3 regions of the Bradyrhizobium sp. USDA 4506 genome follow, and region 3 is predicted to be linked to each of the others. Evidence: predicted binding sites of a transcription regulator. Region 3 holds the regulator's gene; each other region holds the start of a gene.
The links. The regulator LexA, encoded in region 3, represses DNA repair genes until DNA is damaged. The targets are predictions, from matches to a motif close to TGTTCNNNNTGTGTTCNG.

Region 1: the regulator LexA is predicted to act here: its motif matches at 2,668-2,685, upstream of ACVIHF_RS32235 (DNA recombination protein RmuC).
Region 2: the regulator LexA is predicted to act here: its motif matches at 2,424-2,441, upstream of recA (recombinase RecA).

What each region holds. Positions count from the first base shown of each region.
Region 1 is NZ_JBSSBM010000002.1:6,366,584-6,372,412, reverse strand. It holds gene ACVIHF_RS32240 (AmpG family muropeptide MFS transporter) at 1-1,220, opposite strand, end outside; gene ACVIHF_RS32235 (DNA recombination protein RmuC) at 1,416-2,636, opposite strand; gene def (peptide deformylase) at 2,807-3,334, shown strand; gene fmt (methionyl-tRNA formyltransferase) at 3,485-4,420, shown strand; gene truA (tRNA pseudouridine(38-40) synthase TruA) at 4,420-5,157, shown strand; gene ACVIHF_RS32215 (IS5 family transposase) at 5,297-5,829, opposite strand, start outside.
Region 2 is NZ_JBSSBM010000002.1:3,914,475-3,920,303, forward strand. It holds gene ACVIHF_RS20790 (hypothetical protein) at 17-307, opposite strand; gene ACVIHF_RS20795 (hypothetical protein) at 314-1,003, opposite strand; gene recA (recombinase RecA) at 1,231-2,319, opposite strand; gene ACVIHF_RS20805 (hypothetical protein) at 2,918-3,139, opposite strand; gene ACVIHF_RS20810 (hypothetical protein) at 3,160-3,411, opposite strand; gene ACVIHF_RS20815 (hypothetical protein) at 3,521-3,706, opposite strand; gene ACVIHF_RS20820 (hypothetical protein) at 4,173-4,298, opposite strand; gene ACVIHF_RS20825 (hypothetical protein) at 5,346-5,582, shown strand.
Region 3 is NZ_JBSSBM010000002.1:2,999,272-3,005,100, reverse strand. It holds partial or broken gene ACVIHF_RS16295 (ComEC/Rec2 family competence protein) at 1-1,192, shown strand, start outside; gene ACVIHF_RS16290 (hypothetical protein) at 1,189-1,416, opposite strand; gene ACVIHF_RS16285 (hypothetical protein) at 1,562-1,990, opposite strand; gene lexA (transcriptional repressor LexA) at 2,247-2,951, opposite strand; gene ACVIHF_RS16275 (molybdopterin molybdotransferase MoeA) at 3,195-4,406, opposite strand; gene ACVIHF_RS16270 (HAD family hydrolase) at 4,433-5,059, opposite strand; gene ACVIHF_RS16265 (hypothetical protein) at 5,513-5,668, opposite strand; gene ACVIHF_RS16260 (serine hydroxymethyltransferase) at 5,756-5,829, opposite strand, start outside.

The sequences.
Region 1 (5,829 bases), 3.4 Mb from region 3:
TAGGTCCGGCCGACCGCCGCGAGCGCCGTGAGCAGCGCATACTGGGTCGCGGTGTGCAGCGGATTGCGGCACAGCGCCGACAGATAGGCGACAAAGATCACGGTGCCGATCGCGCTGGTGAAATTCTCCGCGGTGATCGCAAGCGCGAGCGCCCATTGATCGACGCCGACATGGGCGAGCCAGGAGAATGAGAGATTGGCGACCGCCTGCAGCACGCCGCCGATCCAGAGGCTAGTCGCGAGCGAATAGCGCCGCGCCACGAAGCCGCCGGCAAAGCCGCCGATCAGGGTCGCGGCAAGGCCGACGCCTTTCACGATCGCCGCGTAATCGACCTTGGAAAAGCCGATGTCGATCACGAACGGCGCGGTCATGGTGCCCGAAAACGCGTCGGTGAACTTGAACAGCACCACAAAGGCGAGCGCCGCGAAGGCGTCCTTGCGGCTGAGGAACTCGGAGAACGCGCCGAGCGCGGCGTGTAGCACGCGTTCGGCCGCGTTTTGCGCATGCGTGGCGGCTTCCGCGCCCTTCGATTGGGTCGGCTCGGTCGCCGCGAGTGCGGTGACGATGCCGATCACGACCAGCGCGGCCATCACCACATAGCCCCACATCCACGCCGACAGGCGCACGAGGCCAGCGGACTCGAAGCCGCTGACGATGAACAGCGCGCCGGCGGTCGAGACCAGCATGCCGACGCGATAGGCCGCGACATAGGACGCCATGCCGGCGGCCTGCTCGCTTTCGGGCAGGCTTTCGACGCGGAAGGCATCGACCACGATGTCCTGCGTCGACGAGGCGGTTGCGACCAGCAGCGCGGCAAAGGCCGCGAACCATGGCGATCGCGCCGGATCGGCCATCGCCAGCACCAGGATCGCCGCGATCAAGAGCAGCTGCGAGAACAGCAGCCAGCCGCGGCGGCGGCCGAACATCTGCGTGAACAGCGGCACGTGCAGCGCGTCGACCAGCGGCGCCCAGAGGAATTTCAGCGTGTAGGGCGTGCCGATCAGCGCCAGCAGCCCGATGGTGCCGAGATCGACCCCGGCCTCCTTCATCCAGACCTGCAGCGTCGAGCCCGACAGCGCCAGCGGCAGCCCCGAGGAGAAGCCCAGCAGCAGCACGATCAGCACCCGCGGCTGCAGGTACACCGCAAAACTGTCGCGCCAGGAGGTGGCGGCGGGGGGATTCTTTTCCGATTGGGTCGCGGTCACTTCGGGCGCGGTCATGCCCCTCTGTTAGCAGATTCGACCGCGGCTGCCTTGGCTCCCTCTCCCCGCTCTATCGCGGGGAGAGGGTTGGGGTGAGGGGCTTTCTCAGCGAATTATGACGGGTGCAATGTGCGGAAGCTCCCCCTCACCCGAAATTCGCGCGAAGCGCGAATTTCGACCTCTCCCCGCAAGCGGGGCGAGGTGACTTCGAGGCTACTCCCCCGCCTGCAGCTTGCGCGGGGCGGGGAACAGGTCGGACGTGCTGGGCTTGACGAAACGGGGGACCTCGATCGGGGTCTCGGACTTGCTGAAGTCGAGTTCCTCGATGCGGCCGGCGCGCTTCTCGATCTTGTCGGCGGAGATCAGGATCTGCCTGACGTCCTCGTTTACCTGGCCGAAATGGGTCTGCAGCTTGAGCACGCGATCGCGCAGGCGGCCGAGGTCGTCGCCGAGATGCATCACCTCGTTGCGGATCTGGTCGGCGGCATCGCGAATGCGGGCGTCCTTCAGGATCTGCTGCATCACCTGGATCGCCAGCATCAAGAGCGACGGCGACACCAGCACGACGCGGGCGCGATAGGCCTTCTGGATCACGTCGTCGAAGCCGTCATGGATCTCGGCATAGACCGATTCCGACGGCACGAACATCAGCGCGGTGTCCTGGGTCTCGCCCGGGATCAGGTACTTCTCCGCGATGTCGCTGACATGCTTCAGCACGTCGGCGCGCAGCCGCTGGCTGGCGAATTTTCGCTCCTCGTCGCTGCGCGCATCGTGCAGCGCGGTCATGGCCTCGAGCGGGAATTTCGCGTCGATGCAGAGCGGGCGCTGGTCGGGCAGAAACACCACGCAGTCCGGCCGCTTGCCCGACGTCAGCGTGTACTGGAACTCGAACGAGCCCTTCGGCATGCCGTCCTGGACGATCGCCTCCATCCGCGCCTGGCCGAAGGCGCCGCGCGATTGCTTGTTGGCGAGCACGTCGCGCAGCGTCGTCACCTGGGTGGTGAGTTCGTTGAGGTTCTTGTGCGCGTGGTCGATGATGCCGAGCCGCTCATGCAGCACGCGCAGCGAATCCATCGTGTTGCGGGTCGATTGCTCCATCGACTGGCCGACCCGGTGGGTCACCGAATCGAGCCGCTCGTTGACGGCCCGGGCCATCTCGGCCTGGCGGCCGGCCAGCGCCTGCGCCATAGTATCAACCTTGGCATCGACCCGCCCGGAGGATTCGCTCTGGGCCCGCAGCATGTCGGCGAGGCGCTCCTCCAGCTCTTCGGCGCGGATGGCCTGGGCCATTGCGAGTTCCGCGCCGCGCCGGCTGGCGCGTGCGATCACCACCGCAATGGCGAACAGCAGGATCAGCGCCAGCGCCCCAAGGCCGATCAATGCGTCGGAGACACGGACGGGAAGGTCGCCAATCGTGAGGAGAATCTCGTTCATGCCGGCAGTTGTAGCCGATTCGCGGCCAGGTGCGAACGAAGAGGGAACGCTTATGGTAAATGCATTCCTGATTTTCACGGTTAATGCGGGGTGAAGAAACGTGGTTAACGTTGTCCTAACGGGTTCCTGAGCGCATTGACCCCATGAAGTCAGCAGCTTAAATCGCCGCCATGGCATTAAGAGAAATCATCATCCTGCCGGACAAGCAGTTGCGGCTGGTGTCGAAACCGATCGAGAAGGTGACGCCGGAGATCCGCAAGCTGGCCGACGACATGCTCGAGACCATGTATGACGCGCCCGGCATTGGGCTCGCGGCGATCCAGGTCGCGCAGCCGCTGCGGCTGATCACCATGGACCTCGCCAAGCGCGACGAGAACGGCGAGACCACGGCGAAGCCGCGCGTCTTCATCAATCCGGAGATCATTGCGCGTTCGGAAGAACTGTCGGTGTACGAAGAGGGCTGCCTGTCGATCCCCGAATATTACGAGGAGGTCGAGCGGCCGGCGCGGGTGCGCGTGCGATTCACCGATCTCGACGGCACGGTGCATGAGGAGGATGCGGAAGGGCTCTACGCCACCTGCATCCAGCACGAAATCGATCATCTCAACGGCGTGCTGTTCGTGGATTATCTGTCGAAACTGAAGCGCGACCGCGTGTTCAAGAAATTCGAGAAGGCCGCCAAGCGCGCGGCGGAGTAGGCGCGGTCGCTTTCCCGGACGCGTCATGGCCGGGCTTGACCCGGCCATCCACGTCTTGCTTCGCTGTCGCCGAAAACGTGGATGCCCGGGGCTTCTTGTGCGAAGACGCGCTTCGCGCTTAAGCACTCCAACTGCTACCGAGCCTGTCTAATGCCTCTCCGCCTGATCTTCATGGGCACGCCCGATTTCGCGGTGCCGACGCTGCTGGAGCTCGTGGCCCATGGCCATGAGGTCGTGGCGGTCTACACCCGCGCGCCGAAGCCGGGCGGGCGACGCGGCCTGCAGCTGGAGCCGACGCCGGTCGAGCAGGAGGCGCGCCGCCTCGGCATTCCCGTGCTGACGCCGAAGACCCTCAAAACGCCGGAAGCACTCGAGGAGTTTCGCGCGCATGACGCAGACGCCGCCGTCGTCGTCGCCTATGGCATGATCCTGCCGCAGGCCATTCTCGACGCGCCGAAGCTCGGCTGCTTCAACCTGCATGCGTCGCTCTTGCCGCGCTGGCGCGGCGCCGCACCGATCAACCGCGCCATCATGGCGGGCGATGCCGAGAGCGGCGTGATGGTGATGAAGATGGATGTCGGCCTCGACACCGGCGACGTCGCGATGGCCGAGCGGTTGCCGATCACGGACAGCATGACGGCATCCGATCTGCACGACGCGCTGGCGCCGCTCGGTGCCGACCTGATGGTGCGCGCGATGGCGGCGCTCGGGCGCGGCGGCTTGCAACTGACGAAGCAGAGCGCGGACGGCGTCACCTATGCGGCCAAGATCGAGAAGGCCGAGGCGCGGATCGACTGGACACAGCCGGCGCATATGGTGCTGCGGCACATTCACGGGCTCTCGCCGTTTCCCGGCGCCTGGTGCGAGCTTGCCGGCGAAGGCGAGCCGGTGCGGCTGAAAATCCTGCGCTGCGAGCAGGCGAAAGGCTCGGGCGCACCGGGCGCTGTGCTCGACGACAATTTCGCGATCGCCTGCGGCGACGGCGCGATCCGGATCCTCGAACTGCAGCGCGCCGGCAAGGCGCCGATGAAGGCGGCGGACTTCTTGCGCGGCACGCCGCTGAAGCCGCCTGCGCGGCTCAGCTGATGCCGCGCTACAAGCTCACCATCGAGTATGACGGCACGCCGTTCTCCGGCTGGCAGATCCAGGACACCGCGCCGACCGTGCAGGGCGCGCTGGAGACGGCGGTCAAGGCGATCTGCGGCGAGGACGTGCGCGTCCATGGCGCCGGGCGTACCGATGCCGGCGTGCATGCGCGCGGCCAGGTCGCGCATTGCGACATCGCCAAGCATTTTCCGCCCGGCCGCTTCCGCGACGGGCTGAACGCGCATCTGCGGCCCAATCCGATCGGCGTGCTCGCAGCTGACATCGTGCCCGACGATTTCGAGGCGCGGTTCTCGGCGACCAGGCGGCACTATCTCTATCGCATCACCAACACCCGCGCGAACCTCGCGCTCGACATCGGCCGGGTCTGGCGCGTGCCGCGCGCGCTCGATGCTGACGCGATGCACGCCGCCGCGCAGCGCCTGCTCGGCAAGCACGATTTCACCACCTTCCGCGACACCGAGTGCCAGGCCAAGTCGCCGGAGAAGACGCTCGATCAGCTCGACGTCACCCGCGAGGGCGCCGCCGTCAACATCGTGACGTCGGCGCGCTCGTTCCTGCACAGCCAGGTGCGTTCGATGGTGGGCTCGCTGGTGTGGGTCGGCGAGGGTCGCTGGAGCGCCGACGATCTTGCCGGTGCGCTCGCCGCCCGCAACCGCGCCGCCTGCGGCCCCGTGGCGCCGCCGGACGGGCTCTATCTGATGCGGGTGGACTACTAGGCGGTGTGAATGATCTTGTAGGATGGGTGGAGCCAACGAGTCCGCGCAACGCGCGGCCCGATGATAAACCCCGCGAAACCCATCACTTCGAATCCGCGGCGCCCATGATGGGTTTCGCTGCGCTCTACCCAGTCGGTCGTTAAGAAGCCGGATTAAGCCGAGCTGGACAATTGAGTGTGCGCCATAGCGAGATCAGCAACAGGCACAAAAGTTCTCTGAACCAGGCGAGGATGCGACGGAAGTTGTGGCCGACGGCTGAGAGGACGACGTTGGCGGCATCGCCGGCGCGTCCTTTGAGGTAGCACCGGCCGAGGTGTCCTTCGGCTTTGAGATGTCCGATGATAGGTTCGATGGCGGAGCGGCGGCGCAGCTCGCGCTTGATGGCGCCGAAGATGCCGCGCTTCTGGCCGGAGATGAAGACGCGGCGGGGATTTTGCGCGTCGTGGCCGCGGTAGCCCTTGTCGACATAAGCCCGCTCGATCGTGCAGCCGGTGAGTGTCTCGGTGCGGTCAATAACGTCCCGCAAGGTGTGACCGTCGTACGGGTTGTCGGGCAACGACTTGGCGTGCAGCACGAACAGGCCGCCGGGAGCCCGGCGATTGTTGGTGACGATGGAGGCCTTCACCCCGAACTCGTAAGGCGCGGCCGCTTTGCCCTTGCCGATGCACTCCA
Region 2 (5,829 bases), 920 kb from region 3:
GTTGTGCGGATCAGGCTTACGGGGCAACCAAGGCTCGGCTCTCGGCGTCCCAGCGCCACAGCCGCTCATTGGTCAGTTCGGTGCCGCCCCACCAGCGATGGATCGTGTTGTATTGGCTGAAGTCGAGCTCGCGATCCGACACTTCCTGGCCGAAATCGGTGAGCGACAGCCGACTGTGCAGGAGTCGGTTGTTTCGGGCCTTCAGATCGTCGGGCGCTTCGATCTCCGCGGGGAATCCGGTCAGGACCGGTGATGGACAATAGGCGAGCCGGTCCAGGATCAGCTCCGCTTCCTGAAAATCGAACACGCCGCGTTACCTGTTCAGCTCGCTTGAAAGGACCTGTGGGCTTGTCTCGCCGTCGGCGACGAGATCCAGCATCCGCAGTTCGGACGCGCCGAGGCCGGTGTCTTGCCCGGGTAGCTCCTCGAGCAACGCAATCAGTGCCGCGCGGAGCTGCGGGATGGCCGACAGATCCTGCATGAGAAGGTCGAAACAGGGCTCGGGCGTCGGAGCGCGATAGGCAGTCCAGGCGCGACCGGCCAATTCCAGCCGATCATCGGTCACCGCAAGTGCAGGCAATCGCCATTTCGCCAAGCTCTCGCCTCGGTACCTGCCGATCTCGACATCGGTCTGGACCAGCTTGAGCTTTGCTACGATGTGGCGGTGCGGGCGGAGCACGTCGAGCAACCAGGCCAGCACCAACTGGTCATTCGGCTGGGGATCAGCCCATAGCTCGACGCTATCGCAACGCTCGCACAACTCGACAAGCCCAATGTCCCGACCGATCGAGCCGGTCCATCTTGAACTGGCGAAGTCGAGCCAGTGCGTGTCGAAATCGACGTGCTTTGCGGAACGCGGTTCCAGCAGGGTCGTGAGGTCATCCGACGAGGGCATTTTCCCCCAAACGAAGCGCGGCCTCAACCCGACGACGATGTCCGCCCTTCCCGCCTGCCTCAGGCGATAGCTCGCGAGTTCACTTGTCGCCAGGATCAGACTTGTCACGATGCTCTCCGGCTACGCGGGATGGCATCAGCACCGCAAGCTGAGGATCAACTGCTTTACAAAAGACACACAAAACCAAACGGGCGCCGAGGACGTCGGCAACTCAACGTCCTCAGCGCCCGCTTGCAGCGAAGTCATGTGATCGCTTGAGCATGATCTCCGCGCAAACGCTTCGCGTTTGTCGCGAGGGAAAACCGCTTCGCACTTTTCCGGATCATGCTGGAGGCTTACTCTTCCGTCGGCTCCTCGCCCTCGGCGTCGCGCTCGGGCGTGCCGGCGAGGATCTGCTCGGAGATCAGGCCGGAGTTCTGCCGGATCGCGGCTTCGATCTTGGCGGTGATGTCGGGATTCGACTTCAGGAACGCCTTGGAATTCTCGCGACCCTGGCCGAGCCGCTGGCTGTCATAGGAGAACCAGGCGCCGGACTTCTCGACGATGCCGGCCTTGACGCCGAGGTCGAGGATCTCGCCCATCTTGGAAACGCCCTCGCCATACATGATGTCGAACTCGACCTGCTTGAAGGGCGGCGCCAGCTTGTTCTTCACCACCTTGACGCGGGTGGTGTTGCCGACGACTTCGTCGCGCTCCTTGATCGCGCCGATGCGGCGGATGTCGAGACGAACCGAGGCATAAAACTTCAGCGCGTTGCCGCCGGTGGTGGTCTCCGGCGAGCCGTACATCACGCCGATCTTCATGCGGATCTGGTTGATGAAGATCACCATGGTATGGGACTTGTTGATCGAGGCGGTCAGCTTGCGCAGCGCCTGGCTCATCAGGCGGGCCTGCAGGCCCGGCAGCGCATCGCCCATCTCGCCCTCGAGCTCGGCCTTCGGCACCAGCGCCGCAACCGAATCGACCACCAGCACGTCGACTGCGCCGGAACGCACCAACGTGTCGCAGATTTCCAGCGCCTGTTCGCCGGTGTCCGGCTGCGAGATCAAGAGCTCATCGATGTTGACGCCGAGCTTGCGTGCATAGACCGGGTCGAGCGCGTGTTCGGCGTCGATGAAGGCGCAGATGCCGCCCTTCTTCTGCCCTTCCGCCACGGTGTGCAGCGCCAGCGTGGTCTTGCCCGAGGATTCCGGCCCGTAGATCTCAACGACGCGTCCCTTCGGCAGACCGCCGACGCCGAGCGCGATATCGAGCCCGAGTGATCCCGACGACACCGTCTCGACATCCATCGAACGGTCGTTCTTGCCGAGCTTCATCACCGAGCCCTTGCCGAACTGGCGCTCGATCTGGGAGAGCGCGGCTGAGAGGGCCTTGGACTTGTCCATGGAGGATCCTTCGACGATACGCAGTGCAGTGGCGGACATTTGGGATGTGCTCCTTATTGCGGGGATTCGCTAGCGGGACAAACGGGCGATGAGATCAGGCGGAATGCATTGTTGATGGGAACCTACGTACCACGTTTGTTCTATGTTCGCAATATGTTCTTTCGAGCAGACCGGTGCTGGCCTGTTTCCATCCCTAGTGGCCTGCTTTGATTTTTGGAGTGGCCTAGTTTGCCATTAACCCCGTTGCAACCAAGGGTTAGTCGATGTTCTCGGTAAGACTACTGAACCGCGCGGTGGATGTTCTCACCATAGCAATGGTTATGGTCCGCCAAGTGTTCGCTATCCCCAGCGGAGGAGTTACCGGGTGTTCTCCGTGGGGGAACGAAGTTCCGAGCGGAGGCAGAAAAAGAGGGCCAAATGGCGGGATTAGAGGTGCCCTTGATCTAACTCAATCGGCCGCACCTGGCCCGGCTCAACCCTCCGGGCATGAAGGAACCCGTCAAGCCTGAGGAGGAGCCAAAGCGCCCCACGCGCTTAGAGGAGGCTCGGCGCATCATCGAGGAGTATGCCAAAGACCTTCGCGAAATCATAAAGAAGCTTCGCGAGCGCTTGCACTGAGCCTCGCCTCAGTTTGAAATCAGTGAGGCTTTGGAGCGTCTTTCGGCGCTGGCACGCTAGCGTTCGGGTCAATACCGCAGCGCTTGGTTTGATAGCCATGCCAATCGATACCGATCCCCTTTTTCTTTGCGGGGTGGTTGTATTCCGCTTTGTACTGCGCCCGGCACTCCTCCATGGTCATGGCGTTGGCGGACGAAGTGAACAAGCCGATCACAGCAACGATAACCAGACAGCGACCCATGGAATATCCCCATCTTTTGGTTAGCCGCCGTAGCTCGGGCACACAATCGGCAACGGCTTTGCACCGGGCTTTCGGCGCTCATAGCCACGGCAGTAATTAGCGATGCACGCCTCGTTTCTGTGGCCCATGCATGCATCGCACCTCGCGACGCAATCTTCATAGGTCACGCCGGGGCGATGCTCATCAATAAGCCGCTTCGGCTTCTCTTGCTGCTGAGCCATAGCCGAGAGCGCAGCCAGAACCAGAGCAAGCAACGCGATGCCGGATTTCATGGCCGATCCTCCTAGCTCGTGGAGGACTGTTAATCTGTCATGCCGCCCCGGAACTTGACGCAGATCAAGAGGCGCTGAGGCCGCCTCAGTTGGCGGCCTCTTTCATTTATCAGTCAAACACGTTCTTCTCGGGATAGAACGTCTTGATCCCGGTAAGCCGATCAATGAGTTTCTGGATATTTTCCTGATCGAACAAAACCGCGATGATTTCGACTCGGTCGTCCTGCATCGACACGGCCATTTTCGTCTTGAAGTTATCAATCCCTCGATTGTCGATCTGAGGGGGCACAAGCATACCCGCAACTCGGGCCGTGCCCTCAAGGGGAGCAGATGGGGTCCATCAATTTCCGTGGGACGCTATCTGTTCTTGATTTAGCTCAACGAGCGGAACAGCCGGCGTCTGTTAGCGCGGTTTGTAAATCGCAATGACTTGGCGGAATTCGTCGTCGTCATCGACGGTCAGTAAACCGACGACCATCCAGCCTGCGCATAAGCCGAGAACCATCAGCGCCGTTTTTAGCCACTGTCTCATAAAGGCTAGTATGCTCCGAGAACCAGGCATTTTACCACCCCATGGCGCGTTGCCGTGGCACAAATTGCACTAGCGGCTATCCGGCATTCAGGAATAGGATTTCAACCCCAACCGCAGGGGTTGTGTCATGGGCAGTGACCTACCTTTCAATGCGCTCATCGTGGCGCTCGGGCTGAGCCCCATCGCAATAGTGGCTATCGTCCTATTGATGTGAAAAACGGAGGCCGCCTCAGTTGGCGGCCTCTTTCGGTGCATCAGGCGGCAACGGGATTGGCAACTCAAGCTGATGTTCGAAACCAAATCGTTTGGCGATTTTGTTTTCGTATTCCTGTTTATCCTCGGAGGACTCTGCCATTTCCAGCACTCGCCCTAAGGTGCCTGCCCAGCGCGCGCGCTCCGATGATATTCAAAAACTGAAATAGCTTCTTCGCTCGATCTCCTCCGCGCGTCTTATGCGCCTTGAGAAGTTCGAAGATTTTCCCGCTGCTCTGAGCAAGTGGATAATAGACATGGTTCACCATGCCGCAACGGTGACAGGACCAACATGTCGCGGGCCGCCATCTCTCTATTTGCGAAGGGCGAGCGCGGTCAGGACTTCCCTGCCCCTGTTTCGCGCATCACAAGTGAGAGCCCGCTATGGGACTGGTTCCATGTGGCTCGATGGATGTACAAGCGCGGATCGCTGACGTTAGAAAGCGTAATCCGCGCGAAGATGGTAAGGCAGGTCAACCGCGCCGTCTCAGAAACAGGTGGCCGGCTAGAGCAGTCCCGATACGGTCGTAAGCTATTGCAAGAGATTCATGCAGTAGCCGCATGATCCGAGAGCCCGGCGCGAGCCGGGCTTTTTGGGGCCCCAAAGAAACGGCCCCAGCGAGCGGAGGGTTAATCACGCGAACAGAAGCCACACTATGCTGGCAAGAAGCGAGATGAACGAGACCGCCACGAGACCGACGAGAGCAATCTCCACACCGTCTATCCGATCAGAATACAGCCGCATTGAAATCATCCCTCCCAGCGATAAGGGATCGACTTCTGTAACGGATCGGAAGGTGTCCTAGTTCCCGGCAGCGGGTGTCCTAATTAGGACAGCACCAGCAGACCAAGTGCTGTCCGTCTTTAAGCCCCCGTACCCTAATTTGATTTTTGGAGTGTCCTAGTTCGGATTAAGCGAACGGAAACCGTAGCTTGGCCGGTGTTCTCAGTAGGACTACCGAGGCACCCCATCGGATGCTCTATCCCCGTCCCGCCTTTGACCGAGATCAGGGAATTTAATCTTGAGAGAACGAACCGGGGGCAACGGAACGTGATACGATATCACCATCACCGGCCAAGGCTTTGCCCGTAGGCGTCGGTGGCTGAGAGACCAACAGCGCTCCCGCCTGCATAGGAAGGGAGCGCGGCCATGCCGAACCATTCCACAATAGCGCACCGCGAGATGCAGCTTCGCCATTTGGAGCAAGCCGAGCAGCATATTGCCCAAGGCGAGCGACACATCGCCGAGCAAGAGGAACTGATCGAGCACCTTGCCAATCACGGGCATGATCTAGCGGAAGCGAAGAAGCTTCTGGATAACTTCTACTCATGCCAGGTTTTGCACGTTCAGCACCGCGACCGAATCCGCAGAGAGCTGGGAGAGTAAAGGGCCACCTCAGTTGACGGCCTATTCTCATCTAGCGCACGATTAATTTCCTAGCGTGGCACAAACTGCACTTTGTTTTGGTGGTCATCCCGAGTTAGATTCCAACCTCACGCAGAGGTTGTGTCATGACCAGTGACCTACTTTTTAGAGCGAGCATTGTGGTGCTGGGGCTGTGCCCCATTGCTATCGCTGCGATTGCAATACTCATGTGAGAAAAGAGGCCGCCCCACCTTGGCGGCCTCTTTCA
Region 3 (5,829 bases):
ATGACCGCCGTGGTGCTGCTCGCCGTGATCGTCGACCGCCGCGCGATCACCTTCCGGACGCTGGCGGTGGCGGCGCTGATCGTGCTCGCGATCGCGCCGGAGGCGCTGGTGCATCCCAGTTTCCAGATGTCGTTCGCCGCGACGCTCGGGCTGGTGGCGCTGGTGCAGATCGGGCTGCCGAACCTGCTGGCGTCGCCCGACCATTCGGCGACCGCGCGCGTCGCGCTGTGGGGCGGGCGCGAGCTCACGATGCCTGATGCTGGCCTCGCTGGTGGCGGGGCTGGCGACGACGCCCTATGCCGCATTCCATTTCCACCGCGTGACGCCCTACGGGCTGCTTGCGAACCTTGCGGCGATGCCTGTCGTCTCGGCGGTCGTGATGCCGGCCGGCCTGCTCGGGCTCGTCGCCATGCCGGTCGGCTTCGACGGACTGTTCTGGGCGATCATGGGTCTTGGCATCGACTGGATGATCCTGGTGACGCAATGGGTCGCCGCACTCCCGGGCGCGGTCGGCCGCATGGCGGCGTTCGGCATCGGGCCGCTGATCGCAGCGAGCGCCGGCCTCATCCTGCTCGGGCTGCTGCGCACGCCGCTGCGCTGGTCAGGCGCGGTGCTGCTGCTGGTGGCCTCGGTCTGGGCGCTCAGGGTGCCGCAGCCGGACGTGCTGATCTCGGGCGACGGCCGCAACGTCGCGGTGCGTGGCGGTGACGGGTGGCTGCATCTGATGCACAGCGCCAAGGATGCATTTTTGGTCAAGGAGTGGCTGGCGGCGGACGCCGACGCGCGCACCGCCACCGATGCGTCGCTCGGCGAGGGCGTCTCGTGCGATGCCGGCGGCTGCGTGACCCAGGGACCCGGCGGCGTCTTCGTCGCGCTGGCGACCCGGCCGGAGGCGCTGGCGGACGACTGCGAGCGCGCAGCCCTGATCGTGACGGCGCGGCCGGCGCCGCAGGGCTGCGCGGCATCGGTGATCGATGCCGAGCGGCTGCGCCGCCACGGCGCGCTGGTGCTGCGAAGGATCAGGGACGGCTACGCCGTCGATGCGGTCAAGCCCGGCGGGATCGACCGGCCGTGGTCGCCGGCAGTTCCCGGCGACGGCGAGAGCGAAACGACGCTGCGCGCGCCCGCCGCCGCGCCGCGGCCTGCGGTGGATGCGACGCCGGCCGAGACCGATCTGCAGGGCGATGATTAGCCGTGGTCCGGCGAGGGGCCGCTCGGCAGCTCGAACAGGCCGAGATGGTATTCGTCGGAGTCGGGGCCGGCGTCGGGCTTCTTGACGAGGGTGAAGGAAGCCTCGGGAAATTGCTCCCAGACTTTCAGGTCGTCGGCCGTTACCGTCAGCCAACCGAACCGGAACATGTAGCGGCCCGGTTCCGTGACGCGTCCAGCCTTTTGCCATGTGACCTTATCGACCACCGCGCACGTCCTCCGTGCCCGATGATGCGCCAAGGCGCCGGCCGACGCAAATCTCCTTCTGCGCCCCGGAAGCGGGAGTCCGGGGTCGCCCGAAATTGCTTAGGTCATCCGCCGCCGAACAGCTCATTCCGCGGCGACGATGCGCTCAACCCAAAAACAGCGTTGCGAATGCGGAGGGCCGCCGCTCCACAACCTTCGGCTTCTGCTCGACCGGCGGATGCAGCGCCGGCAATTGCAGCACGCTAACGCGCTGTCCCTCGACCAGCTGGGTCACCAGCACATGGCTGCCGTCGGGGAATTCGACCGCGTCATGATGCCGATCAGGCACGTCGGGCTCGACTTCGTTGAACACGCCGACGCGATAGTTCAGCGTCTTGGTCCAGATCCAGCGGCTGTCGTAGCGAACGTTCTCGGCGAAAGCGAGCTCGGTGCCCGGCAGCATGCAGACCGCGACAGTGGGGTCATTCTCCGAAGCAAAGCCGCGGGTCGACGTGCCGCGGAACGTCGTCGTGATCAGCGTCTCTCCGACAATGGCGGGGCGCGATGCCACGGCGTGCAGACTATAGTCACACATCGGATGGCTCCTCATTTCGAGGTAGCGACCCGTGCCTCTCCTTGAGGCATTAGGGCCTCTACCAGAGTGGACGATAGCGAACGAGCGTCTGCTCGTTTCTGGGCGATTGTACGACTGGTCCGAGATCGCTCCGATCACAAACACGCGACGCTGCGCGAGAGGTATCGGAGCGCATCGGGCAGGCCGTACGCTACACTATCATGCAAGGAACGATCCGACGTGTTGCTCGTTCCCGGCCGCCGCAAGTATTTGCAATTCAGTATTTGCGATAAAGGCCGATCAGCTTGCCCTGGATGCGGACCCGGTTCGGCGGCAGGATGCGCACTTCATAGGCGGTGTTGGCCGGCTCGAGCGCGATCGATGCGCCGCGGCGGCGGAAGCGCTTCAGGGTGGCTTCCTCCTCGTCGATCAGCGCCACCACGATGTCGCCGGTATTGGCGACGTCGTTGCGCTGGATCAGCGCCATGTCGCCGTCGAGGATGCCGGCATCGACCATCGAGTCGCCGCGCACCTCGAGCGCATAGTGCTCGCCGGCACCGAGCATGTCGGGCGGCACGCTGATGGTGTGGCTGCGGGTCTGCAGCGCCTCGATCGGCGTACCGGCGGCGATCCGGCCCATCACGGGGACCGCGACCGGACGGTTGCCGTCGTCCTCGGCAATCGGCGGCGTGCTGGCGCGCCGGCCGAGGGTGCCTTCGATGACGCTGGGCGTGAAGCCGCGGCGGCCGTTGCCGCCGCCGGCCGAGAGTTCGGGCAGCTTGATGACCTCGATGGCGCGGGCGCGGTTCGGCAGGCGGCGGATGAAGCCGCGCTCCTCCAGCGCAGTGATCAGGCGGTGGATACCGGACTTCGAGCGCAGGTCGAGCGCATCCTTCATCTCGTCGAAGGAGGGCGGTACGCCGGCCTCTTTCAGACGTTCATTGATGAAACGCAGTAGTTCGTACTGTTTGCGCGTGAGCATCTCGAGTATTCCCCCGGTTGATAGCGTCGTTCGATTCCGAGACTCTTCTGGTGGGGCCTGCAGGCCGGGCCTGACCTCAGGAGCATGTGCTCGATGCACCTGCTTCCACGCGGCTTCCCGATTGTAGACACCAGTACTCGAAACAAATCATGAACGGACACTATATGTTCGATATGTGTTCCGCAACCACTTAATTTCCGGTGAACGTGTCGGGCAACGCACAATCGGCGGGGCGCGAAAACCCTATTCGGGCAGTGTCAGGATCTCGCATTCGCTGCCTTCGACGGCCGCCGCCGCGAACGGCGGGCGCACGAGAAGTGCCCGTGCCGCAGCGAGATTCCCGAGCAGCGACGAGTCCTGCTGCGTCACCGGCGTTGCGATCAGCGTGCCGTCCTCGCGCGCTTCGAGACGCGCACGCAGATAGTCCTCGCGCTGGTCGTTGGCTGCGAGGTCGCGGCCGAGCAGGGCGCTCGCGCGGCGATGATGAATCACTTTCCGGCCGCTCAGCGCCCGAATCAACGGCACCAGGAACAGGAAGGCGCAGACATAGGACGACACCGGATTGCCGGGCAGACCGATCACCCGCATCGCGCCGAGCCGGCCATGCATCATCGGCTTGCCGGGCCGCATCGCAATCCGCCAGAACGCCATCTCGACGCCCTCGGCTTCCAGCGACCGCTTGACGAGATCGTGGTCGCCGACCGAGGCGCCGCCTGTCGTGATGAGGACATCGGCGCCGGCCTCGCGTGCCCGGCGGATGCCCGCCGTGGTCGCCTCTGCCGTGTCGGCGGCAACGCCGAGGTCGACGGTCTCGGCGCCTTCGGCGCGCGCCAGCGCTCGCAGCGCGTAGCCGTTGGAATAGACGATCTGGCCGGGACCGGGCTGCGAGCCCGGCATCACCAGCTCGTCGCCGGTCGCCAGCACCGCGACCTTCGGGCGGCGGCGCACCGCAAGTTCCGGATAGTTCATGGCGGCCGCCAGCGACAGCGCGCGGTCGGACAGGCGGCTGCCGCCGGCGAGCAGCACCTCGCCCTCACGGAAGTCGACCCCAGCCGGGCGGATGTGCCGCCCGACGCTGGCGGCCTCCGTGATCGTGATGTGGTCGCCGTCGACGGCGGTGTCCTCCTGGATGATCACCGCGTCGGCGCCATTGGGGATCACGCCGCCGGTGAAGATCCGCACCGCCTCGCCGGCGCCGACCGTCCGCTCGAACGGCCGGCCGGCGGCGACTTCGCCGATCACCTTGAGCCGGGCCTTTAGATCAGCCGCATCGGCGGCGCGCACCGCATAGCCGTCCATCGCCGACATCGGCTGCGGCGGCTGGGTGCGGAGCGCCGCGAGGTCGTGCGCAAGCGTGCGGTGGTAGGCGGCATCGAGCGCGACCATCTCCTCCGGCAGCGGTTCGGCGCCGGCGAGGACGGCGGACAGGGCATCGGCAACCGGCATCAGGGCCACGCTCAGAGCTCCTCAATTCTTAATGTTCAAATTCCAAGTGCGGTCAAAGCCCTTGCCACGTCATCCGTCGACGTCACGTGGATAGCATGAAGGCCGCGCGCCCGCGCACCTTCGATATTGGCGGCCAGGTCGTCGAAGAACAGGATCCGCGACGCCGGCACGCCGATGGCTTTTACCACATGATCGTAGGCCTCGGCGTCGGGTTTGCGGAAGCCGATGCTCGAGGACAGGAAGACGTTGCGGAAATGGCTGAGCAGCTCGGCATGGGTGACCGAGAAATGCGCGACATGGGCCGGATTGGTGTTGGAGAAGGCGTAGAGCGGCATCCGCTTGGCGGCCGCCGCGAGCAGCGGGGCGATGCCCGGCATCTCGCCGGTGAAGATCGCGTTCCAGCCTTCGAGGAACTGGGCGTCCGTGATGTTGATGCCGAGCGTCCGGCGCAGATTCTCGAAGAATGCCGCGTCGTCGATCCGGCCGATCTCATGATGCTTGAAACTGTCGTCGACGACAAAGCGCGTGGCGAGCTCGGCGGGCGCACAGCCGGCATGCTGCGCCCAGTGCGCCATCACCTTGTCAAAGTTGATGTCGAGCACGACGCGGCCGATATCGAACAGCAGCACGTCGACGGAGTTGGGAGAGAATTGCGAGGTCATTGCGTGAAACCGTGTACGAGAATTGCGGGCAGGCGGCAATGTCCTCGATTTCAGTGACCGGTGTGTGGATTGTGCGTGGCGTTGCATTCATCGCGAGACTGTTCCCGCGCACACCGTCGTCCCGGCGAAGGCCGGGACCCATAACCACAGGGTTGGGTTGTTGAGAGGAAGCTGTGGCCCCAGCGTCGCGCAACAATTGAGATTTGGGGTAATGGCTCCCGGCCTTCGCCGGGACGACGGCGGGTGTCGTCGCTTGTGCGTCAAACATCCGCATTCTCGCGACATGATCTGTCCGAGCCTTGCTCTTTTCACCCTATATTTTTGCTGCGGGGCTTGGCTTGCCGCGTCGGGCAACTCAGTGGCACGCACGCACGAGCTTTCAGCGCACCAAGCGACTTGATGCTTGCCGCGGCCTGACGCCCGCGGTGGCTTGGTGCCCGCCGGACGTAGCTCTCACAGCCTGGACAGTGCCAAGCCGAGGTAACCGATCAGCGCACCGGTGCTGAGAATGATGACGACGAGCGCCTGTTCCGAGCGTGCTTGCAAGGTTTTCCGGGTCACGGCGTTGGACGCTCCGTCTTCGAGATCATGCGGTCCAACGAACAGCATCAATTTCCGTTCCGGTCCTTCCCCCGGGAACCTTCACGACCTGCCGAGTGACGCGACGAATGCGGAACAGGAATGCGGGTCGGCCGCCTATGAGGGCGGTGCGATCCCCGGAACGGGGAAAGCGCGGCACATCTCGACGCTGTTCGACCTCAGTCGCTTGA